Regions from separate parts of the Mesorhizobium sp. M0166 genome, predicted to be linked through region 2. Evidence: predicted binding sites of a transcription regulator. Region 2 holds the regulator's gene; each other region holds the start of a gene.
What was found. The regulator PhoB, encoded in region 2, activates phosphate uptake and scavenging genes when phosphate is short. The targets are predictions, from matches to a motif close to TGTCATNNANCTGTCAT.
Positions count from the first base shown of each region.

Region 1 (7,285 bases), on a different contig from region 2:
TGGTCAAGGACATCAAGGCGCTCGCGTTGAAGAAATTCCGTGACCAGCAGAATGCCTTCATTGCCGAAGGCCTGAAGCTGGTCATCGACGCGCTCGATCTTGGCTGGTCGATCAGGACATTGGTCTTCGCCAAGGCCGGACGTGGCAATGCGGCAGTCGAAAAGGTCGCGGCGCGCACGGTCGCCGCCGGCGGCACCGTACTTGAAGTCTCGGAAAAAGTGCTGGTCGCCATCACCCGCCGCGACAATCCGCAAATGGTCGTCGGCGTGTTCTCGCAAAAATTCCTGCCGCTGAAAGACATCCGCGCCCGTGACGGCGACGTCTGGGTGGCGCTCGATCGGGTGCGCGACCCCGGCAATCTCGGCACCGTCATCCGCACCGTCGACGCTGTCGGCGCCAGGGGCGTCATCCTGGTCGGCGAGACCACCGATCCCTTTTCGGTCGAGACGGTGCGCGCCACCATGGGCTCGATTTTCGCCGTGCCGGTCGCCAAGGCGTCGCCCGAAGCTTTTCTCGCCTGGCGAACGAGCTTTCCCGGGCTCGTCGCCGGCACCCATTTGAAGGGTGCGGTCGACTACCGCTCGGTCGATTTTTCAAAAGGTCCGGTGCTGTTGGTGATGGGCAACGAGCAGCAAGGCCTGCCTGACGAGCTTGCCGCAAGCTGCGACAAGCTGCTGCGGATACCGCAGGCGGGCCGCGCCGATTCGCTCAACCTGGCGGTGGCCACCGGCGTCATGCTGTTCGAGATCCGGCGCGGCGCGCTGAAGCTCGGCCCGGAGGACGCCAGATCGTGACATCCCAAGCCGTGAAACTGCAAACCATGAAGTCCTGGAGGCCGTATGCTCTTCTGGTCGTCGCCGCGATAGCGCTCGACCAGTTGCTGAAATATCTGGTCGAAACCGGCCTTGCCTTTCAGGAACGGCTCGACCTGCTGCCGTTCCTGGCGCTGTACCGCACCTACAACACCGGCATCGCGTTCTCGCTGTTTTCGTCCTTCGGCGACACCGGCCTGGTGGTCGTCGCGGTTCTGGTGGTCGCTTTCGTGCTCTGTCTTGCGGCCCGCACGCCGCCCGGTCACCTGCTTGCCCGCATCGGCTTCGCACTGATCGTCGGCGGCGCGCTCGGCAACCTGATCGACCGCGCTGCCTATGGCCACGTCATCGACTATGTCCTGTTTCATACGCCGGTCTGGTCCTTCGCCGTCTTCAACCTCGCCGACGCCTTCATTTCGGTCGGTGCCGTGCTGGTCGTCTTCGACGAACTCATTGGCTGGCGGCGCGGAACGTCGGGCGATTGACCTCACTCGCCTGGCGCCGCACATTCTGATCTGCAAGCCCGAGGAGAAAAAATGCCCGAAACCTTCAACGCCATCCTCGTTTCGCGCGACGCCGAGAAAAACCAGTCGGTCGCGGTGACCGAGCTTACCGAGGCAGACCTGATGGAGGGCGACGTCACCGTCGCGGTCGAGGCGACGACGGTGAACTACAAGGACGGCCTTGCAATCACCGGCAAGGCGCCGGTGATCCGCCGCTGGCCGCTGGTGCCGGGCGTCGATTTCGCCGGCACCGTCATCTCGTCTTCCAATCCCGACTGGCGCAAGGGTGACAAGGTCATATTGAACGGCTGGGGCGTCGGCGAGACGCATTTCGGCGCCTATGCCGGACGCGCCCGCGTCAAGGGCGACTGGCTGGTGCCGCTGCCGGACGGCATGAGCCCGCATGAAGCGATGGCGGTCGGCACCGCCGGCTACACCGCCATGCTTTGCGTCATCGCGCTGGAGCGCCACGACATCGTGCCCGATCGCGGCCCGGTGGTGGTGACGGGCGCTGCCGGCGGCGTCGGCTCGGTCGCGGTCTCGATCCTGTCCAGCCTCGGCTATCACGTCGTCGCCTCGACCGGTCGCAGTGCCGAAAGCCCCTATCTAACCGACCTCGGCGCCGCGGAAGTGATTTCACGCGACGAGCTTACCCAGCCGGCAAAACCACTCGCCAAGGAACGCTGGGCCGGCGGCGTCGATGCGGTCGGCAGTCACACGCTGGCCAACATTCTGTCGATGACCTCCTATGGCGGCGCCGTCGCCGCTTGCGGCCTCGCCGGCGGCATGGACCTGCCGGCAAGCGTCGCCCCCTTCATCCTGCGCGGCGTCTCGCTGCTCGGCATCGATTCGGTGATGGCGCCCAAGGCGGTCCGCCTCGAGGCCTGGCGCCGCATCGGCGCCGATCTCGATCACGCAAAGCTTGCCAGCCTGTCGACGAGCATCGGCTTCGACGGCATCATCGGCGCCGCGCATGACATCGTCGAGGGTAAGATCCGCGGCCGCGTGGTGGTGGACATATGAGCCTCCAAAGGGACAAAAAAGAGCGCGACCGCTAAAATTCGAACGATCAACCACAACCTTCGATAAGCTCTGTCTGGCAGGAGTTCCGTATGATTGCGGAACCCGGCATCAGAGATGCGGAACCAGCCGAACGGGCCGACGGGACGGCCCCCGAGGCACCAGGACGGCAACTTGTCGCCGCGCCACCGCTGGCGCCGGAACTACCGGCCGCCAACCGCGAAGGCCTGCCCTTCCTGACGCTCGTCGCCATCGTCGTGCTGGCAGGCCTGTCGCATCTGACCGGGGCGCCGATCTTCATCACCATCGGCCTTTTGGCGACAGCCATCGCCGGGCTCGCCATGCATCTGCGCAACAGGCGTACCGAGCGCCGCGCGGTGGCCCTGCTCGATGCCACGACCGCCCGCAGCCGCGCCGAAATCGAGACACTGGCCGACCGCATGTGGGAGATGCAGGAGAGCGAGGAGCGCTTTCGCGGGCTGATCGATGCACTCGGCGATCTCGTCGTCCACCGCGACCGCGACGGCCATATCGTCTACGCCAACAAGGTTTTCGCCGACCTTGTCGAAACCGACCAGCGCGACCTCGCCGGCAAGACCCTGGCCGAACTGGGCATCGATGTCGGCATCGTTCCCGACGCCGCCTTTTCCGACCATGAATGCCTGAGTTCCACCGATGTCGCCATTCGCACGCCGGACGGCCCACGCTGGTTCTCTTGGATCGAGCTGTCGGTGCGCGACAAGGACAGCGGCGCCGTCTCGCATCGCGCCATCGCCCGCGACATCACCGCCCGCAAGCGCGCCGAATCCTCGCTGATCACCGCCCGCGAGCGGGCCGAATATGCGAGCCAGGCCAAATCGCGCTTCCTCGCCACCGTCAGCCACGAGATCCGCACGCCGATGAACGGCATCATGGGCATGGCCCGGCTCCTCGCCGACACCAGCCTTTCGCCCGAGCAGCGGACCTATGTCGGCGCCATCTCGACCTCGGCCAGCGCGCTGCTGGCGCTGATCGAGGACCTGCTCGACTACTCCAAGATCGAGGCCGGCCGCTTCGATCCCGAACCGCAGCCGATGTCGGTGCGCGAGATCGCCGACAATGTCGTCGAGCTTTTGGCGGCGCGGGTTTTTGCCAAGGATATCGGCCTCGGTTGTCATGTCGAACCCGACGTGCCGCAGCTGATCACCGCCGACCCCGGCAGGGTCAGGCAGGTGCTGCTCAACCTCATCGGCAACGCCGTCAAGTTCACCGACAGCGGCGGCGTCCTGGCGAGCATCGGCCGCGTCCGCACCGAATCCACCGACCGCATCCGCTTCACCATCACCGACACCGGCCCCGGTCTGCGCGAGGAGGACATGGAGCGCATATTCGAGGACTTCGAACAGGCTGACGGCACCTCGACCCGTGCGCATGGCGGTGCCGGCCTCGGTCTTGCCATTTCCAAGCGCCTGGTGACCGCCATGGGCGGCACCATCTCCGTGTCGAGCCGGCTTGGCCAGGGGTCCGAATTCGTCTTCGAGATTCCCGCTATTTCCGCCGTCGAGGCGCCGCAGATCCGCCAGGACGCCCTTTCGGGCCGGCATGCGGTGATCGTATCGAAGAACCTGGTCGAGGCCGAAGCCCTCGCCCGCACCATTCGCGCCAATGGCGGCACGGTCGATCTGGCCGCCGCCGCCGCCCAGGCCACCGCTTTCGCCGAGAGCTGTGACGTGCTGCTGATCGATGCTGCCATGGAGCAAAGCGACGGCAGGCTGCTCAGGCGCCTGCGCCAGAGCGGATTTGCCGATTGCGAGGCGGTGACGCTGATCGCGCCGACCGACCGCGGCATGCTTGGCGAGTTCCGTGCCAACGGTTACGCCACCTTCCTGGCAAGGCCGGTGCGCGGCGAAACACTGCTGCGTGTCCTGTTGACCAGCCATGCGCCGGTCATCGCCGAGCCGCAGCTGCAAAAGCGCGGCGCGCTGGCTGGGCACGCCATTGGCGGCCGCCAGCAAGGCCTGTCGGTGCTGATCGCCGAGGACAACGACATCAACGCCATGCTGGCTCGCGCCACGCTGCTGAAGGCCGGGCATCGCGTCAAAGTGGTTGGCAACGGCAAGGCCGCCGTCGAGGCGGTCATCAGCACCGGCCACAAGCACCGCTACGACGTGGTGCTGATGGACTTGCATATGCCTGTCATGGACGGTCTGGACGCCATCGCCGCCATCCGCCGCCATGAGGAGGAGACCGCGGTGCCGCCGGTACCGATCATGGTGCTGTCGGCCGACAGCCAGGAAAAGACCCGCCACGCCGTGCTCGCTCACGGTGCCAGCGGCTTCGTCACCAAGCCGCTTGACCCCGATGCCCTGGTTCATGCGGTCGAAGGGCAAGCGGCCGCCTGAGGCACAACCTAGACGGTCGATAGATTACCCAGCCGACGAAGTATTGCCCGCAGAGCCGTATCACGGTACTGTCACAATCCTGTTGCACCTACACCGTATCCCCGTGCCAAGAGGGATGGCTCGAAGGAGAATCACTCGTGCATACAGTCATGCCGGAATGTGATGCTCGGCCGAACGCCAGCGGGCCTTTGCTCGTCGGCCGGAACGCCGATGCCGTCATAAAAGGCGCATCGCTCGGCCGCATCGGCAATCTCGAAGTGCGGCTCGCCCGCAACGAGGCCGAGATCGCTGCCGCGCAGGAAGTGCGCTACCGGGTGTTCTACGACGAGCTTGGTGCCAGGAAGGACCTGTTCCAGATGCAGGACCGCCGCGATGCCGATCGCTTCGATCCCCTCTGCGACCATCTGCTGGTCTTCGATACTTCGCTTTCCGGCCCCGAACATCGCCGCATCGTCGGCACCTACCGCCTGCTGCGGCAGGAGATTGCCGCGGCGGCCGGCGGCTTCTATTCCGAAGGCGAATTCGAGCTGACCAAGCTGATCGCGCGGCATCCCGGCCAGCGCTTCCTCGAGCTCGGCCGCTCCTGCGTTCTGCCGGAATACCGCTCGAAGCGCACCATCGAGGCGCTGTGGCAAGGCATCTGGGCCTATATCAACCATTACGGCATCGGCGTGATGACCGGTTGCGCGTCGTTCCACGGCACCGTGCCGGCGGCACATGCCGAGGCGCTGACCTATCTTGCCCACCACTGCCGGACGAATTCATCGTGGGACGTGCGTGCCGTCGCCGGGCGCTATTGTTCCATGGATCTGATGCCGATCGAGGCCGTCAATGCCAAGGCGGCGATCGCCGCGATGCCGCCGCTGGTCAAGGGTTATCTGCGCGTCGGCGCGCGCATCGGCGACGGCTGCGTCATCGACCGTGAATTCTCGACGGTCGACGTGTTCGTGGTGATGCCGGTCAAGGAGATCGGCGCCCGCTACGTCAATTATTATGGCGGAGAAGCGCAGCGGTTTGCGGCCTGAGTAGGGGAGTAGGCGGAGAGAAGGCAACGGCCGGAGTAGGCAATTGCTCTACCTTACCCGACGTAGCGTTATTCCCTACTCCCGTACTGCCCTATTCCCCTACTCCCCTAACTTACGCATCCTTCTCGGCCTGCTCATTGACCGGCCCCGGCTCGACCGGTGCTTCGCTTGCTACATGCTTGGGGCCGCCCTTGGCCACGCCGACCATGGCCGGCCGCAACACGCGCTCGCCGATCGAATAGCCGGGCTGCACGACTTGCACGACCGTGTTGGCCGGCACGTCGGGATTGGGCACCTCGAACATCGCCTGGTGGAAATTCGGATCGAATTTCTCGCCCTCGGGTTCGAGCTTCTTCACGCCGTGACGTTCCAGCGCCGACAGCATGGCGCGCTCGGTGATCTCAACGCCGTCGATCAGCGCTTTGAACCCGGCATCGCCCGAAGCTTTGGCCTCCTCCGGGATGGCATCCAGGGCACGGCGCAGATTGTCTGACACCGAAAGCATGTCGCGGGCAAAGTTGGCGACCGCATAGGCGCGCGCATCGTGGACGTCGCGGGCGGTACGGCGGCGCAAATTCTCCATGTCGGCCGCGACGCGCAGTGCGCGATCCTTCAGCTCTTCGTTTTCCTTCAGAAGCCGCACAAGCGCTTCATAGTCGCCGTCGACGCCGCCTTCCCTTGGCTCCGCGGCAGCCTCGGTCTTCTCGGCTTCGTCGGGCGCGCGTTCGTCTTTTGCCTGGTCGCTCATCGCCGTTTCCCGTCATTTTCGAATGGTGTGGATTTGCGCCCGATATCGAGGTTTAGCGGCCAAAAATCAAGGGGCAAGCGCTACTGCAGCCGCTGTCGCGGCCTGATGGCGGGCCGCGCAAACCTTTCGATTTTAATTCAAACTTTACCGTGACCGCCGGCTTTGCTTGCCAGGCTACTACAATGCGGGAACCATTCCTCCCTTGGAAGAGTTTCGAAGCCGACACAGGATTTTGAGATGATGCCCCGCAGGAACGGCGAAAAACGCGACGGGCTCGCCGCCGATATCCGGCGCCAGCTCGGCACCGAGGCGACCAAGCGCTTTCTGCGCACCTTGCCGGCTTTCCGCACGGAGTCCGATATTCCCGACCGTCTGAAGGAATTGCTCGACCGCCTGGACGGCGTGGAAGCCAAGGTGGTCGCAGGCGGGCGCCGTCGGTAGGCGCCGTTGCCGGCGCCGCGCCCGGCGGTTGTGGCCGGCATTCCTTGCCATCGCGCGACATTTACGCGCAGTAACTTTGCGTGATCTCCGCCTTGCGGCAGCGCCCTGCTCCGCCTATGTTTCATGATGAACATGATTTCCCCCGAAGCTGTGGCAAACAGCAAGCGCGCCTGGTTGAAAATCCTGTCGCGCTATAAAAAGCCCGACAGGCGTCGCAGCGCCGTCGAACTCGCCATCACCCTCATCCCCTTCGCCACGCTGTGGGCACTGTCCTCGGCCGCCTATGCCTATGGCCATTGGTGGGGTCTGGTCCTCATCCTTCCGGCAGCCGGCTTTCTGGTGCGGATCTTCATGA
Region 1 covers NZ_JAMYTD010000010.1:156,289-163,573, forward strand. The annotation lists gene NKJ46_RS14435 (TrmH family RNA methyltransferase) at 1-794, shown strand, start outside; gene lspA (signal peptidase II) at 821-1,297, shown strand; gene acuI (acrylyl-CoA reductase (NADPH)) at 1,349-2,338, shown strand; gene NKJ46_RS14450 (PAS domain-containing hybrid sensor histidine kinase/response regulator) at 2,428-4,716, shown strand; gene olsB (l-ornithine N(alpha)-acyltransferase) at 4,866-5,741, shown strand; gene grpE (nucleotide exchange factor GrpE) at 5,854-6,489, opposite strand; gene NKJ46_RS14465 (hypothetical protein) at 6,727-6,930, shown strand; gene NKJ46_RS14470 (fatty acid desaturase) at 7,057-7,285, shown strand, end outside.
Region 1: a site for PhoB is predicted at 4,786-4,802, ahead of olsB (l-ornithine N(alpha)-acyltransferase). Genes of this name have one in related genera too.

Region 2 (7,285 bases):
AGGTCGGCGTCGACAAGGCCGTGGAATGGCCCGTTGGCATCGGCGCCAAGGGCAATGAGGGCGTTGCCAACAACGTCTCCCAGACTGGCGGCGCGATCGGCTATGTCGAATACGCCTATGCCAAGCAGAACAAGCTCACCCACACCGACATGATCAACAAGGACGGCAAGAAGGTCGAGCCTGCCGCGGCGGCGTTTTCGGCGGCAGCGGCCAATGCCGACTGGAGCTCGCAGCCGGGCTATGGGGTGATCCTCGCCAACGAGCCGGGCGCCGAGTCCTGGCCGATGACGGCGGCGACGTGGATCCTCCTGTACAAGAAGCCGGACGACGCCGCGACCACCGGCGAGGCGCTCAAATTCTTCGCCTGGGCGTATGACAAGGGCGACGAGATGGCGGGCGAGCTGGACTACGTTCCGATGCCCGACAAGGTGGTCGAGAGCGTCAAGGCGATGTGGGCCAAGGAAGTCGTCGGCAGCGACGGCAAGCCGCTCTACTCGGCTATGTAATCTCCTCCAGGGAGGGCGTCGACGGCGCCCTCCCTGTTGCCTTTAATCGCGAGGACCCAATGACCATCGCTTCCGATGCCATGCCATCATCCGCAGCAGCCCGGGCCAGGGAAGCTACGGTGCGGCGCTTCGCGCTCACAGATGCCATATTCCGCGGTCTCACCCGCGCTTCCGCAATTCTTGTGCTGGTCATCCTCGGCGGTGTCGCGATCTCGCTGTTTGCCGGCTCATGGCAGGCGCTGTCCTCCTTCGGTTTTTCTTTCCTGACGACTGAGAGCTGGAATCCGGTCACGGAAAAATTTGGCGCACTGGCGCCGATCTACGGCACCCTGGTAACGGCGGCCATCGCCATCCTGATCGCGGTCCCGATCGGCATCGGCATTGCAATCTTTCTCACCGAGCTCTGCCCGCGCCCGCTCAGGCGCCCGATCGGCATAGCGGTCGAGCTATTGGCCGGCATTCCCTCGATCATCTACGGCATCTGGGGCCTGTTCGTGTTCGCGCCGTTCCTGCAGACGACGATACAGCCCTTCATAATCAACATCTTCCACGGCGTGCCGGGACTATCCAGCCTTTTCGCCGGCCCTCCTTACGGCATCGGCCTTCTGACCTCGGCGCTGATCCTCGCCATCATGGTGCTGCCCTTCATCACCTCGATCACCAAGGACGTCTTCGATACGGTGCCGGCGGTGCTGAAGGAATCGGCCTACGGCATCGGCTGCACGACATGGGAAGTGACCCGGCGCGTGGTCATTCCCTATACCCGCATCGGCATCATGGGCGGCGTCATGCTTGGCCTCGGCCGGGCGCTCGGCGAGACCATGGCGGTGACCTTCGTCATCGGCAACGCCCACCGCATCAGCGCCTCTCTGTTCGCGCCGGGCACGACCATCTCGGCCACCATCGCCAATGAATTCACCGAAGCCGACGGCGATCTCTACACCTCCTCGCTGGTTTCGCTCGGCCTGATCCTGTTCGTCATCACCTTCCTGATCCTTGCCGCCGCCCGCTATATGCTGATGCGGATCGACGCCCGTACGGGAGCCTGACCGATGTCGACATCCTCATCGCTCCACAGCCGCCGCAAAGCCAGGAATTCGGTGATGATGGCGCTTTGCGTCGTCGCCGCCGGCATCGGGCTTGCCTGGCTGGCGCTCATCCTCGGCGCGCTGGTCTATAAGGGCACGGCCGGGCTTTCGCTTGCGGTCTTCACCGAGATGACGCCACCACCGGGCGAGGCCGGCGGCCTGCTCAATGCCATTGCGGGAAGCCTGCTGATGACGATCATCGCTGTTGTCGTCGGCACGCCGATCGGCGTGCTGGCGGGAACCTACATGGCCGAATATGGACGTTTCTCGCGCATCACCACCGTCGTCCGCTTCATCAACGACATCCTGTTGTCGGCGCCGTCGATCATCATCGGCTTGTTCGTCTATGAGTTGATGGTGCGGCCAATGGGGCATTTCTCGGCCATTGCCGGCGCCGTTGCGCTTGCCATCCTGGTCATTCCGGTGGTCGTGCGCACCACCGAAGACATGCTCAACCTGGTGCCGAACGCATTACGTGAAGCCGGTGCCGCGATCGGCGCGCCGCGCTGGGTGGTGATCCGTTCGGTCGCCTACCGCGCCGCATTATCCGGCATCGTCACCGGCATATTGCTGGCGATAGCGCGCATTTCCGGCGAGACGGCGCCGCTGCTCTTCACCGCGCTCAACAACCAGTTCTGGAGCAGCAATATCAACGCGCCGATGGCCAGCCTGCCGGTGACCATCTTCCAGTTCGCTCTCAGCCCTTACGAGGAATGGCAGCAACTGGCGTGGACCGGCGCACTCATAATCACCCTGACGGTTCTGGGCTTGAGCATCCTCGCCCGCAGCCTTACCGGACGCAGAGAGGACAGATGACACAGATGTTGTCCCCGGACATGACGATGACCGAAACGGTCGCCGAGAAGACGAAGATCGAGGTCAAGAACCTCAACTTCTACTACGGCCAGAGCAAGGCGCTAAAGGACATCAGCCTGTCGCTGCCCGAGCGCAGCGTCACGGCCTTCATTGGGCCTTCGGGCTGCGGGAAATCGACGCTGCTGCGTGTGTTCAACCGCATCTATGAGCTCTACCCGAAACAGACAGCCGAGGGCCAGGTGCTGCTCGACGGCAAAAACATTCTCGACCGGTCGCAGGATCTCAACCTCCTCAGGACCAAGATCGGCATGGTGTTCCAGAAGCCGACGCCGTTCCCGATGTCGATCTACGAGAACATCGCCTTCGGCGTCAGGCTCTACGAAAACCTCGGCAAGTCCGAGATGGACGGCCGCGTCGAACAGGCGTTGAAGCGCGCCGCGCTGTGGAGCGAGGTCAAGGACAAACTCAACGCCAGCGGCTTGAGCCTGTCCGGCGGCCAGCAGCAGCGGCTCTGTATCGCCCGCACCGTGGCCGTGAAGCCGGAAGTCATTCTGCTCGACGAACCGGCGTCCGCACTCGACCCATTGTCGACCGCCAAGATCGAGGAACTGATCGACGAATTGCAAGCCGACTACACGATCGTCATCGTCACCCACAACATGCAGCAGGCGGCGCGCGTGTCGCGCCAGACCGCCTTCATGTATCTCGGTGAACTGGTCGAGTTCGACCGGACCGAGAAGATCTTCACGTCGCCCCGCGAGAAGCGCACGCAGGATTATATCACCGGCCGCTTCGGCTGAGCCGTTCCGATCATGCATATGAGGACAGGACCATGGGCGAACACACAGTCGCTTCTTTCGACGAGGATCTCGAGCAGATCAGCAAGCTGATCCGCGACATGGCCGACCTCGCCGGTTCGATGGTCGGCGGGGCGACCAAGGCCCTGTTGAATTCCGACAACGTGTTGGCGCAACGCGTCGTTTCCGACGACGCCATCATGGATGCGCGTCAACGCGAACTGGACGACCGCGCCATCACCCTGATCGCCAAACGCCAGCCGATGGCCCACGATCTTCGCCATGTGGTCGGAGCGATCCGCATGGCCGGCGACCTCGAACGCATCGGCGACCTTGCCAAGAATATCGCCAAGCGTGTGAGTGCGGTCGGCCTCAGCGTCACGCCGCGCGACTTGTCGCATTCCATCGACGCGATGGCGCAGCTGGTGCTCATCCAGGTGCAGGGCGTCATCGAGGAGTATGCTGCAGGCGATGCGGCCGCGTTGGCCAAGCTGCGTGCCGCCGACGAGCGCATTGACGTCAAATACACGTCCGTGTTCCGCGAGCTATTGACCTACATGATGGAAGATCCGCGCAACATCACCGCTTGCACGCACCTGCTGTTCTGCGCCAAGAATCTGGAGCGGATCGGCGACCATGTCACCAACATCGCCGAAAATGCGTATTATGTGCTGACCGGCGAGCAATTGCCGGTCAATCGTCCGAAGCAGGACGAAACGACAATGTCCGCGCCGGTGACATGATGGGGGTGCCCAGCTGATGATCGCACCACGAGTAATGGTGGTGGAGGACGAGGAGCCGTTGGGTGTGCTGCTCCGCTACAATCTCGAATCCGAAGGCTACCAGGTCGAGGTGGTGACACGCGGCGACGAAGCCGAGATCCGTTTGCAGGAGAATGTGCCCGACCTTCTGGTGCTCGACTGGATGATACCAGCGGTTTCCGGCATCGAGCTCTGCCGCCGGTTGCGGGTGCGCCCCGAAACCGAGCGGCTGCCGATCATCATGCTGACCGCGCGCGGCGAGGAGAGCGACCGGGTGCGCGGTCTTTCGACCGGCGCCGACGACTATCTGGTCAAACCGTTTTCTACACCGGAATTCATGGCCAGGGTCAAGGCGCTGCTGCGCCGCGCCAAGCCGGAAGTGCTGTCCAGCGTGCTGAAGGTCGGCGACATCGTGCTCGATCGCGAATCGCACAGGGTCTATCGCAAGAAGAGCGAGATCAGGCTCGGACCGACCGAATTCCGGCTGCTGGAGTTTATGATGCGGCATCCGGGCCGCGTCTTCTCGCGCAGCCAGTTGCTCGATAATGTCTGGGGCGAGACGATCTACATCGACGAACGCACAGTGGACGTCCATGTCGGCCGGCTGCGCAAAGCCGTCAATAACGGCCGCATGCCGGATGTCATCCGCACCATCCGCGGTGCCGGTTATGCGATCAGGGAAGATTGATCCGCCTGGTCAGGCGACGTTCTTTCGGACGCCGGGCCTCATTTGCGCGCCCGGCGCGAAAATCTCCTGGTCGACGAAGCTTAACGCCCGCATCGCGCAGCCTTCGCGGATCAGCGGCAATTCGTTCGGCTCAGTGTCGAAAGAGATCGAGCCGGAATGCTGGCCGCCGGCGGTCTGTGCGATTGCCTTGCGCAAGGCCGGCTCGATCAGATCGAAGGCGGCGGCACTGGCGCCGACCATCGCGACCGGTGCCGGATCGATCAGCGCGAACAGCGAGCCGAGACCGAAACCCAGCGCTTCGCCGGCCTTGCAGTAGGCCTCGCGTTCCGGCCCATCTTTCTCGCGCGCCCGGGCCGCCAGGGCGCGCATGTCGGCGTCGCTGACGTCGGCGACCGGTTCGCTGTCTTCGCTCATCTGCCTGGCGTTGCGCCAGATGGCGTAGTTGCCGGCATAGGCCTCGATGCAGCCGCGTCGTCCGCAACGGCAGAGCGCGCCGCCTGGACGATGGATCATGTGGCCAAACTCGCCGCCCGAGGAATGCGTGCCGGTGAACAGCTCGCCCTTCAACACTAGCCCCATGCCGATGCCATGCGAAAGCAGGATGGCGATGAAGTCGTCGCGATGGCGGTCCGGCTTGCGCCAGCGCAGAGCCACCGCCATCATATTGCAGTCGTTCTCCACCGTTGCCGGGATGCCGAATTCGTCCTCCAGCATGTCGGCAAAGGCAATGTCGGTCTGCGGCGTGATCGGCGACCACAGCATGGCGCGTGCAGGGGAGTCGGTAATGCCCTGGATAGCTAGGGCGATGCGGGCGACACTGCGGACGTCAAGGTCTGGATCCTCAAGTCGGCGCCGGACGATGGCCATGCATTCGCGGATCAGTTCGTCGCGCGGCATGGTCAGCGTGTCCAGCCGGCGCTGTTCCTCGGCGACCACCTGTCCCGCATAGTCGATAATGGCGGCCGACAGGAAATTCAGCGACAACACCACGGTCAACACCGCCGCAGCTTCCGGGTTGAGGGCGAGGCCGACCTGCGGACGACCGCGTTTCAACGAAACGGGCTCGCTTGCCTTGCTCTCGGCGAGGATGCCTTCCCGTATCAGGTCGGAGGAGATCGCCGATATGGTCGAATGGCTGAGGCCGGTGGTTGCTGCGATCTCAGTACGCGATGGCTGGCCGGCCCGGCGCACCGCCGAGATCACCATCGCCCGGTTGCGCCGGCGCAAATCGTCATGGCGGATTCCGACCGACATCGTTTTGCTTTCCTCCCGGTTGCCGCGGCCGCTCATGAACCGGAAGCCGTCGGTAATGTCCGACAAACAGTGTCGGATGCAGGCAAATAGTGTCAGATGCGGGTGGCGCTGTCATCGTTTATTCCGACGCTCGAAAAAACTCGCAAAGTCATCAAAATCCATCAGAATCGATGTTGACAGCAGCCGGAGATCGGGCCAGTATTTTTTCGAGGCTCGAAAAAATTAGAGCTTCTAAGCTGGTCTTTGAGCCAATTGGTCACGCCGTACGCGGCGCAGGGAGGATATGATGAAGAAATTCACGACCGCCATTCTGGCGGGTGTCGCCATGACGCTGGCGCTGGCGTCGGTGGCGCAGGCTAAAGACAAGGTCATCGGCGTTTCCTGGTCGAACTTCCAGGAAGAGCGCTGGAAGACCGACGAGGCCGCAATGAAGGCGGCCATCGAGGCCGCCGGCGACAAGTATATTTCCGCCGACGCGCAGTCCAACCCCGGCAAGCAGCTCACCGACGTCGAGAGCCTGATCTCGCAGGGCGCCAACGCACTGATCATCCTTGCGCAGGACGCCTCGGCCATCGGGCCGGCCGTGCAGAAGGCGCTGGACGAAGGTATTCCGGTTGTCGGCTACGACCGGCTGATCGAGAACAAGGACGTCTTTTACCTGACCTTTGACAACAAGGAAGTCGGCCGCATGCAGGCCCGCGAAGTGTTCAAGGTGAAGCCGGAAGGCAACTACGTCTTCATCAAGGGCTCGGGTGCCGATCCGAATGCCGATTTCCTGTTTGCCGGTTCGATGGAAGTGCTGAAGGACGCTATCGACAGGGGCAAGATCAAGAATGTCGGCGAGGCCTATACCGACGGCTGGCTGCCGGCCAACGCCCAGAAAAACATGGAACAGTTCCTGACGGCGAACGACAACAAGGTCGATGCAGTGGTCGCGGCCAATGACGGTACTGCCGGCGGCGTCGTCGCAGCATTGACGGCGCAAGGGTTGGCTGGATCTGTTCCGGTCTCGGGCCAGGACGGCGACCACGCCGCGCTGAACCGCATCGCGCTCGGCACACAGACTGTGTCGGTGTGGAAGGATGCGCGCGAGCTCGGCAAGAACGCCGCCGAGATCGCCTCGCAACTGGCCGACGGCAAGCAGATGACCGACATTGCCGGCGTGAAGGATTTCACCACGCCCGGCGGCAATACCGTCAAGTCGCTGTTCCTGACCCCGGTCGCCATCACCAAGGATAACCTCAACGTCGTCATCGACGCCGGCTGGATCAAGAAAGAAGAGGTCTGCGCCGGCGTGGCGGCGGGCACTGTTGCAGTCTGCAACTGAGCCGACGTTTCCGAGACGTCCGAACGCCGCGGCCGCTCGCCGCGGCGT
Region 2 covers NZ_JAMYTD010000016.1:72,233-79,517, forward strand. The annotation lists gene pstS (phosphate ABC transporter substrate-binding protein PstS) at 1-506, shown strand, start outside; gene pstC (phosphate ABC transporter permease subunit PstC) at 566-1,555, shown strand; gene pstA (phosphate ABC transporter permease PstA) at 1,559-2,410, shown strand; gene pstB (phosphate ABC transporter ATP-binding protein PstB) at 2,407-3,210, shown strand; gene phoU (phosphate signaling complex protein PhoU) at 3,243-3,950, shown strand; gene phoB (phosphate regulon transcriptional regulator PhoB) at 3,967-4,656, shown strand; gene NKJ46_RS18650 (ROK family protein) at 4,666-5,910, opposite strand; gene xylF (D-xylose ABC transporter substrate-binding protein) at 6,197-7,237, shown strand.

Region 3 (7,285 bases), on a different contig from region 2:
GGAATACTGTTGCTGGTGTTCGTCGGGGTGGTTGCCTTTGTGCTTCGTAGAATGGTTCTTCCTGAGCCGAGGGAAGGCGCGCAAGGCGAGACCGTCGGCAGCAGTAGCGGTTACGGCGGATCCGGAGGCCATTCCCCAGACGGGGGAAGTCACGGTGGTGGAGCTAACTGAAGTCATTCCGCGGCTTGCCTCTTCTCTTCGCCCTTGCCGGCATTTTCGCGAGCGTCGTGCTCGGCGCGCATGCGGCGCACGAGGTCGAGCTCGGCCTGGAAGTCGACATAGTGCGGCAGCTTCAGATGCTCGACGAAGCCGGTCGCCTGGACATTGTCGGAATGCGAGATGACGAACTCCTCGTCCTGCGCGGCGGCAACGACGTCCTCCCCGAACTCCGAGGCGCGCAGCGCGCGGTCGCATAGCGCCATGGCCATCGCCTTGCGCTCGCTCTGGCCGAAGACAAGGCCGTAGCCGCGGGTGAATTGCGGCGGCGCCTTGGCCGAGCCCTTGAACTGGTTGACCATCTGGCATTCGGCGACGCGGATGCTGCCGAGCGGCACGGCAAAGGGCAGTTCCGGCACGTCCAGTTCGAGTTCGACCTCGCCGATGCGAACCTCGCCGACGAAGGGATGGTTGCGCGCGTAGCCGCGCTGGGTGGAATAGCCGAGCGCCAGCAGAAACCCCTCGTCGCCGCGCGACAGCGCCTGCAGGCGGATGTCACGCGCCATCGGGAATTCGAGCGGCTCGCGGGTGATGTCGCCGGGGACATGATCACCTGGCATGTCGCCGTCGGGCTCGATCAGGCCTTCGCGGGCGAGAATGGCGGAGACGCGCGGCATCGCCTCCGCTTCGCCGGCACGCTGTTCCGGTTCGGCGACATCGCCGCCGGCGGCAAGCTCGGGATCGAGCAGCCGATGGGTGTAGTCGAAAGTCGGGCCGAGCAACTGGCCGCCGGGCAGGTCCTTGTAGGTCGCCGACACGCGCCGCTCGACCAGCATCGTGCCGGTGTCGATCGCCCTGGTGTAGCCGAAACGCGGCAGCGTCGTGCGATAGGCGCGAACCAGGAAGATCGCCTCGATCATGTCGCCGCGCGCCTGGACGATGGCCAGTGCCGCCAATTCCCTGTCGTAGAGCGAACCTTCGCTCATCACCCGGTCGACGCCCAGCGCCAGCTGCTCGACGATCTGGTCGAGGCGAAGTGCGGGCACCGATCGGTCGCCGCGCCGGCGGTCGGCGAGCAGTTTGTGAGCATTGCGAATGGCCGCTTCGCCACCCTTTACCGCAACGTACATGCTATGCCTCCATCGTCTTGATGCGCGTCGTGCGCGGCAGGCAGGCAATCGCGTCGGACGTGGCGAGGATGATGTCGACGCCACGCGGAAAGCGCTGATTGTTCTGCTTCCATTGCTCGACGAAATGACGCGGCATTTGCGCAGGCGCGATCGTCGCCGTCTTCTCGATGCCGGGGCCTTCGAGCAGCAGCGGAGCGCCGGAGACGAGATCGCCGACCCCGAGAATCAGCGTCGTGGAACGGTCGGGATAATCCTGGGTGCCTTGCGAAAACCCGTCGAGCGCCATCATCTCGGCCGCCGTGGCGATCAGCGCGAAATGCGCGTCGGCCGGGGTGTTGGCCAGCGGCGCCCCGGTATGGAAGCCAAGCCAGGATTTCACCGCTGCCGATCCCTGCAAGGCCGGGTCGAGCCAGAGCGGCGTGTCGTTGTCGCACAACGCCAGCGCGACGGCCCCGGCGGTGGCCGATAGCGGCGCCGGCGGGTGGGCGAGGGCCGGCAGCGGCTGCACGCTGCCCGGCCGCGCCATCGCGTCCATGACGGCGCGGAATACGGTCTGGGCGTTGAATACCGGATCGGCGAAGCCGCCTTCGATGGATTGAGTGGCGATATCCATCAGTCTTCTCCGCGCACCATGGTGAAGAAATCGACCTTGGTCGCAGCCGTCTCGGCGCGGCGCTGGTCACGTGCCTTGGCCAGTGCGGCCTGCAAGGGCGCGACGACCTTGGTCTCGACCTCGTTGCGGTGGGCCGGGTCCTGCCAGAGCGCGTCGGCGATTGCCGCCAGCCTTGCCTTCTGCTTGTCGCGGCCGAGCGCATAGCAGTGGCCGACATGGCCGGACGCAAGCCGTACCGTGGCACGGGTGACCGTCGCCTCGCCGACATTGAAGGGAGCGCCGCCGCCGCCGATGCGGCCACGTACCGTGACCAAGCCGGTTTCGGGGCCACGCAGAAGTTCCGCTTCGCAAGGCAGGCCGGCTTCGTCCCACAGGCGGACGATGTCGTCGCCGGTCGATTGTGACAGCGTCGCCATCACGGCCTTGCGCTCGGCCTGCTCTCGCGCTTCCCGTCCTCGCATGGTTAACAGTCCCTTGTCACCAAAAACTTGTCTATTGATATAGACAACTATACAAATTATATCTATTTTCTAATGCGTGTCCATGACGAGTGCATGACACGAGGAAAATGTCTGGGGCAAAAAAGATCGGGGGCGGAAATGATCGGACAAGCCAACAGCATCGAGCGGCGCAGCGGTGTCGCGCTGTGGCGGCAGATCGCCGACCAGATACTGCATTCGATCGCCGCCGGCGATTTTCCCGAGAATGCCGCGCTGCCGCCCGAGATCGCGTTGGCCGGACGCTATGGCGTCAACCGTCACACGGTGCGCAGCGCTATCGCAGCGCTGGTGCAGGAGGGCGTGCTCAGGGCGGAGCAGGGGCGCGGCACCTTCGTGCTGTCGCGCAGGCGCCTGTCCTATCCGATCGGCGCCCGCACCCGCTTTTCCGAGGGATTGCAAGGACAGGCGTCCGAGCGGCATATCACCTTGCTCGCGTCATCGGTCGAGCCCGCCGACCGTCGTGTGGCAGAGGGCTTGGGCCTTGCGAAGGGGGCCGAGGTGATACGCCTGGAAACGCGCGGCGAAGCCGATGGAATGCCGGTGTCCCGCGCGGCCGGCTGGTTCGATGCCAGGCGCTTTGCCGGCATCGATGCCGCCATGGCGGAAACCGGTTCGATCACCGCATCGCTGGCACGTTTGGGCATCGACGACTATCTCCGGCAATCGACTGTGCTGTCGGCGCGCCATGCCGATGCCGCCGACCTTGCCGACCTCGACCTGCAGCCCGGCGCCATCGTGCTGGTCACGGTCGCCGTCAACGTCACGCCCGACGGTCAGCCGATACAGTTTTCGGAGTCACGCTTCCCGGCCGAGCGGATCGAGCTCAAACTGTCGGCGCTGTAGGTAGTGCCGGCCGGTACGAGACCGTGATTTATCTGACTCACGCTGATATCATACCGGCTCGGTCGCGCTTACTTATCAGCGGCTTGGCGTTTGAGGACCGCCTTCCCCCACTCCGTCTCGGCTTCGCCGAGCCACCTCTCCCCCCTCCGGAGGGAGAGGAAGGGAGCCCGCTGACGGCGGGAGAAGGAGGGAGTCTGGTTGAGGAGCGTTGGCTGCAATAGGCTCGCACCCTTCCTCTACCCCGTCGATCGTCCCGTCGATCGGGGGAGAAGTGGCTCGGCAAAGCCGAGGCGGAGTGGGGGTCGACCTGCGCGGGGCGTCGTCAATTCGGGCCGGGTTCACCGCCTGCCATGTTATGAACCCACCTCGATCACGGCCTTGATGAGGCCGGACTTCTCATGCGCCCAGCGGGCGAGGTCACGCGGCGTCTCGCCAAGCGTAGTGCGATGGGTGACGAGCTTTGCCAGTGGCACCGCGCCGTTGCGGATCGAGGCGGCGACATGGTCGAAATCGGCACGCAGGGCGTTGCGGCTGCCGATGAGCATCATCTCGCGCTTGTGGAATTCCGGATCGGAAAAGGCGATGTCGTCCTTGACGACGCTGACCAGGACCAGCGCCCCGCCATGCGCGACATGGGCGAAAGCCGACTGCACCGACCGGGTGTTGCCGGTGGCATCGAAAACCACGTCGAAGCCATCGCCGCCGGTTGCTTCCCGCACCAGGTCGGCGGTGGCGCCCTGCGAGCCGTCGAGGGTCGCGAAGCCGAGTTCACTTTCGGCGAAACCCAGCCTCTCCGCACTCATGTCGAGCAGCGTCACATTGAGCCCGGCGATGCGGGCGAACAGCGCCGTGCCGAGCCCGATCGGGCCGGCGCCGATGACCAGCGTGCGCGCATCTGGATTAGCCAGCGAGCGCCGCACGGCATGGGCGCCGATCGCCAGGAATTCGACGGCGGCGGCATCGGCCAGCGACAGGCCGTTTGCCGGATAAAGATTTTGCGCCGGCACCAGGACCTGCTCGCACATGGCGCCGTCGCGGTGGACGCCGAGCACCTCGATCCTGACGCAGCAATTGGGCTTGCCTTGCCGGCAGGCGATACATTTGCCGCAGGCGAGATAGGGATTGACGATCACCGCTTCGCCGACCGAGAGATCGACATCCTCGCCAACCTCGATCACGGTGCCGGAAACCTCGTGGCCCATGATGCGGGGATAGGCGAGGAACGGGTGCTTGCCTTCGAAGATGTGATAGTCGGTGCCGCAGATGCCGACATGGCTGACGGCGACCAGCGCCCAGCCGGCGGGGGGCGCGCCAGGCGCCGGACGATCTTCGAGGACAAGTTCGCCGGGGGAACGGCAGACGACGGCTTTCATGCTTCAATCCAGTCGGGTTCATGGCACCGCCGGCCCTGCTGTCGCGAGGCCGGCGGTTGTTGGGAGGCGGTCTATTTGCCGCGGCGGCGCAGCCCGTCGAAATAGACGATGACGATGATCAGCACGCCGGTGATGATGCGCTGCCAGAAGGCGTTGACGTTAAGCAGATTGGCGCCGTTGTTGATGGTGGCAAGGATGAAGGCGCCGAGCAGCGGCCCGTGCACGGAGCCGACAGCGCCGAACAGCGAGGTGCCGCCGATCACCGAGGAGGCGATCGCCTGCAATTCCCAGCCCTCGGCCTGCGTCGGATTGCCGATGCCGATGCGCGAGGCGAGCAGCACGCCGACGAAGGCCGCACACAGCCCGGACAACGTATAGGCCATGTAGATGGTGCGCTGGACGTTGACGCCCGACAGGCGCGACGCCTCGGCGTTGGAGCCGACCGAGAACAGATAGCGGCCCCAGCGGCTGTGGTGCAGGAAGATGTAGGCCGGGATGCCGACCAGGATCACCATCCAGAACAGATTGGGGACGCCGACGAAGGAACTGCGCGAGAACGTCTGGAAGGCGTCGTTGTTGATCGAGATCGAGTTGCCGTTGGTCATCAACAGACCGATGCCGCGCAGCGAGGTCAGCGTAGCCAGGGTGATGATGAAGGGCGGCAGGCCCATCTTGACGATGCCGAAGCCATGGAACATGCCGATGGCGACGCCGACCAGCAAGGTGATCAGGATAGCGAGGAAAACCGGTGTGCCGGCGTTGATCAGCATCGCGACGATGACGGTGGCGAAGCCGACCACGGCGCCGACGGAAAGGTCGATGCCGCCGGTGATGATGACGAAGGTCTGGCCGACCGCCAGGATGGCGATCATCGACCCTTGCCGCAACAGGTTGGAGATATTGTTGGCCGAGGCGAAGCTCGGCGTCGCCACCGACAGGATGACCCACAAAAGAACCAGCAGCGCCAGCAGTGTCAGCCCGAACAGGGCGTTGTAGTTGCGTTTCGGCCTTTCGGCAGCGATCGCCTCAGTGCTCATATCCGTCCTCCCGGTCTTTCTTGTTTCTCGGCCAGTGCCTGGGTGAGGATCTCCTCGTGGTCAGCGGTACGAAACCCATGCGTGGCCACCAGCTTGCCGCGCCGGAACACGTGCAGCGTGTCGGCGAGCTCATAGACCTCCGGCAGGTAGGACGAGATCAGGATGATGCCGGCTCCCTTGGACAACAGCGCGCCGAACAGGCGGTAGATCTCGGCCTTGGTGCCGACATCGACGCCGACAGTCGGCTCGTCGAAGATGAACAGCTTGGCGCCATGGGCGAGCCATTTGCCGATGACGATCTTCTGCTGGTTGCCGCCGGACAGGCTAGAGGCCAGCGCGCCGCGCGTCGGCGTCTTGATACGCAGGTCGGCGATCTGGCGATCGGCCTGCGCCCTTTCCTGCGCGCGCGAGATCAGCAGATTATTCGAGATGCGCTTGTAGATCGGCAGATTGAGGTTGAGCCCGACCGGCAGGTTGAGGCAGAGCCCCTGGTCGCGGCGGCTTTCCGGGGCCAGCGCCATGCCGAGCCTGATCGCGTCATGTTCGGAATTGACCTTGACCTCCTTGCCCTCCCAGAGGATCTGGCCGGCCGATTTGCGGTGGCGGCCATAGAGCGTGGTGACGAACTCGCTGCGGCCGGCGCCGATCAGGCCATAGAGGCCGACGATCTCGCCCGCACGGACGGACATCGAGACATTTTCGAAGCCCTTGCCCGACAGGTTCCTGGTTTCGACGATGGTCGCGCCGGGGGTGAAATGCTCCTTGTGGTAGACCTGCTCGATCGAGCGGTTGATCATCATCTTGACCAGCTCGGCGTCATTGGTCTCGGCAATGTTCCTGGTGCCGACCAGCGTGCCGTCGCGCAGCACCGAGACGCGGTCGGCGAGCTCGAACACTTCCTCCATGCGATGGCTGATGTAGATGATGGTGACGCCTTCGCCCTTCAGCCGGCGGATCAGCGTGAACAGCTGGTCGGCCTCCTTGCGGGTGAGGTAGGCGGTCGGTTCGTCGAAGATCAGGAATTTGGTGCCGCGCACGGTGGCGCGGGCGGCGGCGATCAGCTGCTGCTGGCCGATGGTCAGGTCACCCAGCATGACATGCGCCGGCAGGTCGAAGCCGAGATCGTCGATGATCTTCTGCGCCTGCCTGACCATCGCCCGCTGCTGCAGGATGCCGAAGCGGGAATCCTCCTCGCCGAGGAACATGTTGGCGGCGACGGTGAGATGGCGGCACAGGACGACTTCCTGATGCACGGCATTGATGCCGAGCGCCATCGCCTCATGCGGTGTCGCCAATGCGGCAGGCTTGCCCTCCCAGATGACGTCGCCGGAGGTGCGCGGCATGACGCCGGTCAGAAGCTTGATCAGGGTGGATTTCCCGGCGCCGTTCTCGCCGACGATGGCGTGGATCTCCCCGGCCTTGAAGGCGAGGTCGACCGGCTTCAGCGCGTGGGTGCCGGGATAGCGCTTTTCCAGCCCGCGGAGTTCGAGGATGGTCCTGCCCGGTTCAAGCGTTGGGGCCGGATGGAGTTCCTGCGCCGTCGACATCATGACAATCCTCCCAGATTGGCCCCCAAAGATTGGCCTCGCGATTGGCACGAGCGGGATGTTTCCGGGGCGAAAGGCCCCGGAAA
Region 3 covers NZ_JAMYTD010000032.1:47,148-54,432, reverse strand. The annotation lists gene NKJ46_RS26230 (carbon-phosphorus lyase complex subunit) at 174-1,286, opposite strand; gene phnH (phosphonate C-P lyase system protein PhnH) at 1,288-1,899, opposite strand; gene phnG (phosphonate C-P lyase system protein PhnG) at 1,899-2,360, opposite strand; gene phnF (phosphonate metabolism transcriptional regulator PhnF) at 2,499-3,242, shown strand; gene NKJ46_RS26210 (zinc-binding alcohol dehydrogenase family protein) at 3,596-4,615, opposite strand; gene NKJ46_RS26205 (ABC transporter permease) at 4,687-5,652, opposite strand; gene NKJ46_RS26200 (sugar ABC transporter ATP-binding protein) at 5,649-7,202, opposite strand.
Region 3: a site for PhoB is predicted at 2,443-2,459, ahead of phnF (phosphonate metabolism transcriptional regulator PhnF). Genes of this name have one in related genera too.

Region 4 (7,285 bases), on a different contig from region 2:
GCGATTGCCGGCACGGCCGGCTATTTCGGCAGCCTCGGCCTGCCGCTGCCGATGGTGACCGCCATTGTCGTCGGCCTGATCGAACTGCTTGGCGGCCTCGCCATCCTCGTCGGCTTCCAGACCCGGATCGTCGGCTGGGTGATGGCGATCTTCACAGTCGCCACCGCACTGGTCGCCCACACCGGCTGGGCCGATCAGATGCAGATGATCAATTTCATGAAGAACCTCGGCATTGCCGGCGGCTTCCTCGTACTCGCCTCCTCGGGTCCAGGCTCGTATTCGATCGATGCCAAGCGCGGCTGAAGCAGCCCAGCATTCCTGAACAAAGGGGCGCGGAATTTTCCGCGCCCCTTTTTCGTTGTCGGTTTATATCTGCCGGCTGGAACTCTGCTAGGATCGGCCGCCGATATCGGAGGAGACCATGCCTCGCAATGCGCTGCTCTTGCTTTCCCGGCTGCTGCTCGCCGCGCTGTTCGTGCCGTCCGGCTTCCATGCGCTTGCCGACATCGCCGGCACATCAGGCTATTTCGCCGGCCTCGGCCTGCCGCTGCCGACGCTGGTGGCTTGGGCGACAGGCCTGTTTGAGCTGATCGCAGGACTGCTCATCCTCGTCGGCTTCAAGACACCGATCGTGGCACTGTTGCTCGCCGCCTTCTGCATCGCGGCCGGCTTCATCGGCCACTATGGCCAAGGCGGCGACGATCCGACGCTGACCTTCATGCATTCGCAGATGCTAATGAAGGACATCGCCATATCAGGCGGTTTCCTGGCGCTGGCGATGGCTGGTGCGGGCGCCTGGTCGGCCGACGGGCGTGGCATCGGCATCGGTGCCGAAGCGACCTGAAAGACTTTGGCGTCAGCACAGATCATCAGGCGTTCAGGAAATTGGCCAGGATGATCTCGCGCCAGACGCGGGTCGGCGTCACCCAGGCATCCCAGGCATTGTACTTGCCGGCATAGATCACCGCCGCGATGTCGGCTTCAGGCATCAGCCATAGCCGCTGTCCGCCATTGCCGAAACCGCCATACCATGGTTTCGGGGCGGCGAATGCCGGCGCCGGCGCGTCGCCGGTGAACCACAACCGGCCATAACCAAGGCCGTCCGGCGTCGAGGTCGCGGCTGTGAATGACGCGTTGATCCAGCCTTCCGACGCGATCCTCTCCCCATTGCACAGGCCCTTGCGAAGAAGGAGCTGACCGATCTTCAAAAGGTCTGGGGCCGCCAGCCTGAGGCCGGAGGCTGCGGAGGCGACGCCGTCACGACCAGCCGACCAGTGGAAGCGCTCGATGCCAAGTGGCGCGAAAAGCGCCGCGCGCGCGAAATCCGGCAGGGATTTACCGCAGCCTCTTTCAATGATCGCGCCAACCAGCGCGACGCTGCCGCCGGAATAGATCCAGCGGCTCCCGGGGTCGGCGATGATCGGCCGCTCAAGGATGAAGCGATAACGATCGGGCGCGTTCTCCATCGCGATCTCGCTGTTCTGCGGATCGCTATAGGGACGGTTTTCGTCCCACTCCATACCGAGCGTCATCGTCAGCGCATGGCCGATCGTGATCTTCGCGCGCGCGGGATCGGCGGCGAGATCAGCGTACTCGGGAAACAGGGCGAAGAGCGGCGCATCGGGTGGCGGCACCAGTCCCTTGTCGAGCGCAATGCCGTAAAGCAGGCTGACGATGCTCTTCGTCACCGAGCGCAGATCATGCAGCGTACCGGCGTCAAAGGCGATCTGCCCGATCGGGCGCCCCCATTCTTCGTCCCTGCCCTCGGCATAGTGCTCCAGGAAGACCTTCTCGGAGCGGGCAGCGAGAACGATGTGCAAGTCGCGCAACAGGCCGGACTCGAGCCCGGCAAGCAGCTTACGGTGGATCGCTGGATCGAAGCCGAGCGCTTCGGCCGCAGCTACGGACGGAGATGACGATAACTCTGGGATGGTCATGGAATTCTTCGCTCCGCGTTACCCCACCGCCCGGAATTCAGCCTCGGACCGTCCGTTCACTTCACCGACATGCTCGGCCCGCCCTCGACCGCCAGCACCAGCCGACGGTTGGTGACCCTTGCCAGCTGTGCCAGCCGGCCGGCCGGCCGCTCGCCGTAAAGATCGGCCAGCGCTGCCGGCAGCACCAGCGCCAGCACGCCATTGCCGCGGTTTTCCCATTTCAGTCGCGGCATGACACCCGGCATTGCCGCGCTCAGCAAATAGACGACGCGCAGCAGCGCGGCCAGCACGCGAGCCCGCTCGAGATAGCGCGGTGTCGCCAGTCCGCGGATTTCCGGAGCGGCTTCATTGAACACGCCCTCGTGGCGAAACAGGCTGACAAGCGCCAGGAAGGCGCGGCCGGGATGGTCGACGCCGATGAAGGAGGCATGGGCGATGATATTGAGCGATTGCTTGCCGCGATATTCGGGATGGGCGCGCCAGCCGATATCCGCGAGCAGGCAGGCGGCGTGGCGGTAGCGCGCCTCATCCCTGGTCTCGTCGATGCCGAAGGCGGCGAACGCCTTGCCGGTCCATTCGACAAGCTCATGCGCGTGGTCGACCGAGCGCGAGCGCAGGCGGGCGAGCTCTTCCGCCGCCGAGATCAGCGGATCGGCTTTCTGCTCGGCCTTGTCGAGCAGCGAATAGAGAAAGCCCTCGCGCACGCCCAGCGCCGAGACGATGATCTTCGACGGCTGCATCGCCGCCATGATCTCCTGCAGCACGATGGCGCCATAGGGCAGCAGCGAGCGGCGGTTCTTGGAGATGCCCTCGATGCCTTTGATCTTATCGATCTCGGCCTTGGCGACCTGCCGGAGGAAATTCGCGGCGCTTTCGATGCCGATCTCGTAATGATGCATGACGCCGAGCGGGTAGTTGGTCATTTCCATGTGCAGCCGGGCGAGGTTTCGCCAAGTGCCGCCGACCGTGTAGAAGGCCCTGCCCTGCCCGCCCTTCAGCAATTTCGCCCGTGCCAGTTGCTCGCGCGTGATCCTTGCCGCCTGGCTCAGCGAGTTCTTCGCCATGTCCTGCAGGCGCAAGCCGCCCAATGGCAACGTGATGCCGTCACCGATCGTCTCACCATCGATGTCGATCAGTTCGAGGCTGCCGCCGCCAAGGTCGCCGGCAATGCCGTTGGCCGGGTGGAAACCGGAGATGACGCCGAGCGCCGAATAATGGGCTTCCTCGCGGCCGCTCAGCACCTGGATTTCGGTCTTGAGCACGTCCTCGGCGCGGTGGATGAAGTCGGGGCCGTTGACGGCCTCGCGAGCGGCGGCGGTCGCCAGCACATACATGCGCTCGGCGCCGGCCTGGTCGGACAGCGCGCGGAAGCGGCGGAACTCTTCCATCGAACGCGTCACCGCCTCGGGATCGAGCTTTCCGGTCGAAACGATGCCGCGGCCGAGGCCGGCCAGCATCTTTTCGTTGAACAGCAAGGTCGGCGAGCGCGCCAGCCCCTCATAGATGACAAGACGAATCGAGTTCGACCCGATATCGATGATGGACAGCGGTCGGCGGTCCTGGAGCCGGCCCTGGGACGCTGAAATCATCAGCCCGTCGCTGCGTTCTGTTTCTTGCGGCGTTTGAACTGCGCGATGCGCTTGGGCGCATGCGACTTCAACGCATCGCCCCGTCCGGACAGGCTCGGATTGGTCATGAAATATTCCTGCGCGTTGAACGGTTCCTCGCCCTCTTCCAGCACGACGCGCCGGGAGGTTCCGTCAGCCAATACGTCGAAACTTTGCTGGTTGTCCATGATGTTGCCGAGCATGATCTGGCCGAGCACCTGCTCATGCACAGTTGGATTGGTGATCGGCACCATGGTCTCGACGCGGCGGTCGAGATTGCGCGGCATCAAATCGGCCGAGGAGATGTAGACGATCGCCCCGTCCGATGGCAGGCCGTGGCCGTTGCCGAAGCAGTAGATGCGGCTGTGCTCGAGGAAACGGCCGACTATCGACTTCACCCTGATGTTCTCCGATAGGCCGGGCACCTGCGGCCTCAGGCAGCAGATGCCGCGCACGACGAGATCGATCTCGACGCCGGCGCGGCTGGCATCATAAAGCGCATCGATGACGATCGGATCGACCAGCGCATTCATCTTCATCCAGATGCGGGCCGGCCTGCCCTCCAGCGCGTGGCTGATCTCGTCCGAAATGTGCTTGAGGATGCGGTCGCGCAGCGTGAACGGCGAGATGGCCAGCCGCATCTGCTCGGCCGGCTCGGCATAGCCGGTGATGAAGTTGAACAATTGGGCGACATCGCGCGCGATCGTCGGGTCGGTGGTGAAGAAGGACAGGTCAGTGTAGATGCGGGCGGTGACCGGGTGGTAGTTGCCGGTGCCCAGATGCACGTAATTGCGCAGCCTGCCATCCTCGCGCCGCACCACCAGCGACATCTTTGCGTGGGTCTTCAGTTCGAGAAAGCCGAAAACGACCTGAACGCCGGCGCGCTCGAGGTCGCGCGCCCAGCGGATGTTGGCCTCCTCGTCGAAGCGCGCCTTGAGTTCGACCAGCGCCGTCACCGACTTGCCGGCCTCGGCGGCGTCGACCAGAGCGCGTACGATCGGGCTGTCATTAGAGGTGCGGTAGAGCGTCTGCTTGATCGCCACCACTTCCGGGTCGGCCATTGCCTGGCGCAGGAACTGCACCACGACGTCGAAGGATTCATAGGGGTGGTGGACGATGATGTCCTTCTCGCGGATGGCGGCAAAGCAATCGCCGCCATGCTCGCGGATGCGCTCGGGGAAGCGCGGATTGTAGGGGGTGAATTTCAGATCGTCGCGGGCGACGGCGACGATCTCCGAAATCTGGCTGAGCGCCAGCGGACCGGTGAGCACGCTGATGCGGCTTGCCGAGACGCCAAGCTCGCCGGCGACGAAGTCGCGCAATTCGGGCGGCATCAGCATGTCGAATTCGATACGGATGACCGAACCGCGGCGGCGGCGCTTCAGCGCCGTCTCGAACAGCCGCACCAGATCCTCTGATTCTTCCTCGACCTCGATATCGCTGTCTCGGATGATGCGGAACGTGCCGGAGCCCTTGACCTCATAGCCTGGGAACAGCTTGCCGATATAAAGACCGACCGCCTCCTCGAGCGGGATGAAGCGGACATGGCGCTTGCGATCCGGCAAACGGATGAACCGCTTCAGCGCCATCGGCAGGCGCAAAAGCGCACTCATCTCCTCGCCGTTCTTGCGGTGGCGCAATTGCAGCGCCATCGAGAAACCGAGATTGGGAATGAACGGGAACGGATGCGCCGGATCGATCGACAACGGCGTCAACACCGGAAATACCTGCTCCTGGAAATGGTCCTCCAGCCAGGCCTTCTCGTCCTTGGTCAGGGCATCGCGGGTGATGCTTTCGATGCCCTCCTTGTCGAGCAGCAGCATCAGCGCCGAAAGGCTTTTCTGCTGGTCCTCCTGCAGGCGCTCGACCTCGCGCAGCAATTGTTCGAGCTGCTGCTCGGGCGTGCGGCCATCCGGGCTCTTCAGCACGATGCCCTCGCGCACCTGGCCGGCAAGACCGGCGACGCGGACCATGAAGAACTCGTCGAGATTGGCTGCCGATATCGACAGGAAGCGAACGCGCTCGAGCAGCGGATGATTGGCGTTCAGCGACTCTTCGAGCACGCGCCGGTTGAATTGCAGCCAGGAAAACTCGCGGTTGACGAAGCGGTCGGGATTGCCGCCTTCGCGGCTCGCCGCCTCGACGGTGATGAATTCGTTCTGGACCGGCTTCAGTTCGTTCATGGTTTCCGCTCTTCCAACACCGTTCGACGACCACAGCCTTAACCGGCTTAACTTATCCTCTGACAGGCTTTTGCGACAGTTTCATTTCATCGATCTTGCAAAGAGACGAGTTATGATCCAGATGCAATCGACAAGATCAGGAGACGACGATGGCAGGCGGTTCTATTCCCCATTTCCAGAACGATGCGGGCTATCCGGCAATCGACATCGGCGTCAAGGAATTCATGTGCACCGGCGCCAATCCGCCTTTCGACCACCCGCATGTATTTCTCGACATGGGCGACGACAATGAAAAAGTCTGCCCCTACTGCTCGACGCTCTATCGCTATTCGCCGAAGCTGAAGGCATTGGAAACGCAGCCGCCGGGCTGCCTCTATCTCGACCAGGCCGCCTGATTCTTCCGCGACAAGCCTGATGCAGGAAATGCAGTCCCGGCAGGTGGTCATCGCCGGGGCGGGCGTCGCCGGGCTGACCGCGGCACTGGCCTTCGCCGAGCGCGGCTATCGGATAAAACTGTTCGAACAGGCGCAGCACCTCGAGGCTGCCGGCGCCGGTATCCAGCTTTCGCCCAACGCGACGCACATCCTACGGCAGCTCGGCGTACTCGGTCGGCTGTTGCCGACGGCGGTGCGCCCGGAGGCGGTCGTGCTCAAGGATGCCGCCACGCTGCGCCAGCTGGCTCGCGTACCGCTTGGCCAGGCGGCAGAAACGCGCTGGGGAGCGCCCTATCTCGTTGCCCACCGCGCCGATCTGCAGTCAGCGCTGATGGAGCGGATAGCCGAGCGGCCCGAGGTCGAGCTTGTCACCGGCGCCTGCGTCGGCAGCGTCGCCACTGGACCGAATGGCATCACCTCAACAGTCGAGGTTGCCGGCACGGCGATCGAAACGGAAGCATCGTTGCTGATCGGCGCCGATGGCGTCTGGTCGTCGGTGCGAGAAACGCTTGCCCGCAAGGCGGCCGAATTCGGTAGGAGCCGGTTTTCGGGCGAGCTTGCCTGGCGCGCGACGGTGGCCGCTGACAGCCCCGCCGGACAAACCTTTGCAGCGGTCGGTGCGCCCGATTGCGTTAGCGCATTCCTCTATCCCGGCTTCCATATGGTCGCTTATCCGGTCAGCCGTGGCACTGCCTTCAACCTCGCCGCCTTCACCAGGGGCAAGCGTATCGCCGAGGGCTGGTCGGGGCATGCCGACCCCGCCAGCCTCTCAAGCGCCATGCGCGGTACCGCGCCGGCGCTGGTCCGTCTGGCGAGCGAGGCCGCACCATGGACGGCATGGCCGATCCACACCGTCGAGCAGCGGCGGTGGACGACGCCGCAAGGCATCGCGCTAATCGGCGATGCGGCGCATGCGATGACGCCGTTTGCCGCGCAGGGCGCGGCGATGGCGATCGAGGACGCGGCGACGCTTGCCGGCTTCGTTGCGGCCTCCACAGCCGACCTTGAGGGGGCACTTGCCGCCTGGGAACAGGCGCGGCGGCCGCGCGTCGCCCAGGTCGCCCGCCGCGGCGCCGTCAATCGCCTCGCCTGGCATGCGGCCGGGCCGGTGGCGATGGCCCGCA
Region 4 covers NZ_JAMYTD010000003.1:391,998-399,282, forward strand. The annotation lists gene NKJ46_RS06515 (DoxX family protein) at 1-303, shown strand, start outside; gene NKJ46_RS06520 (DoxX family protein) at 422-844, shown strand; gene NKJ46_RS06525 (serine hydrolase domain-containing protein) at 870-1,937, opposite strand; gene ppx (exopolyphosphatase) at 1,994-3,526, opposite strand; gene NKJ46_RS06535 (RNA degradosome polyphosphate kinase) at 3,526-5,727, opposite strand; gene NKJ46_RS06540 (zinc-finger domain-containing protein) at 5,877-6,122, shown strand; gene NKJ46_RS06545 (FAD-dependent monooxygenase) at 6,142-7,285, shown strand, end outside.
Region 4: a site for PhoB is predicted at 5,800-5,816, ahead of NKJ46_RS06535 (RNA degradosome polyphosphate kinase). Genes of this name have one in related genera too.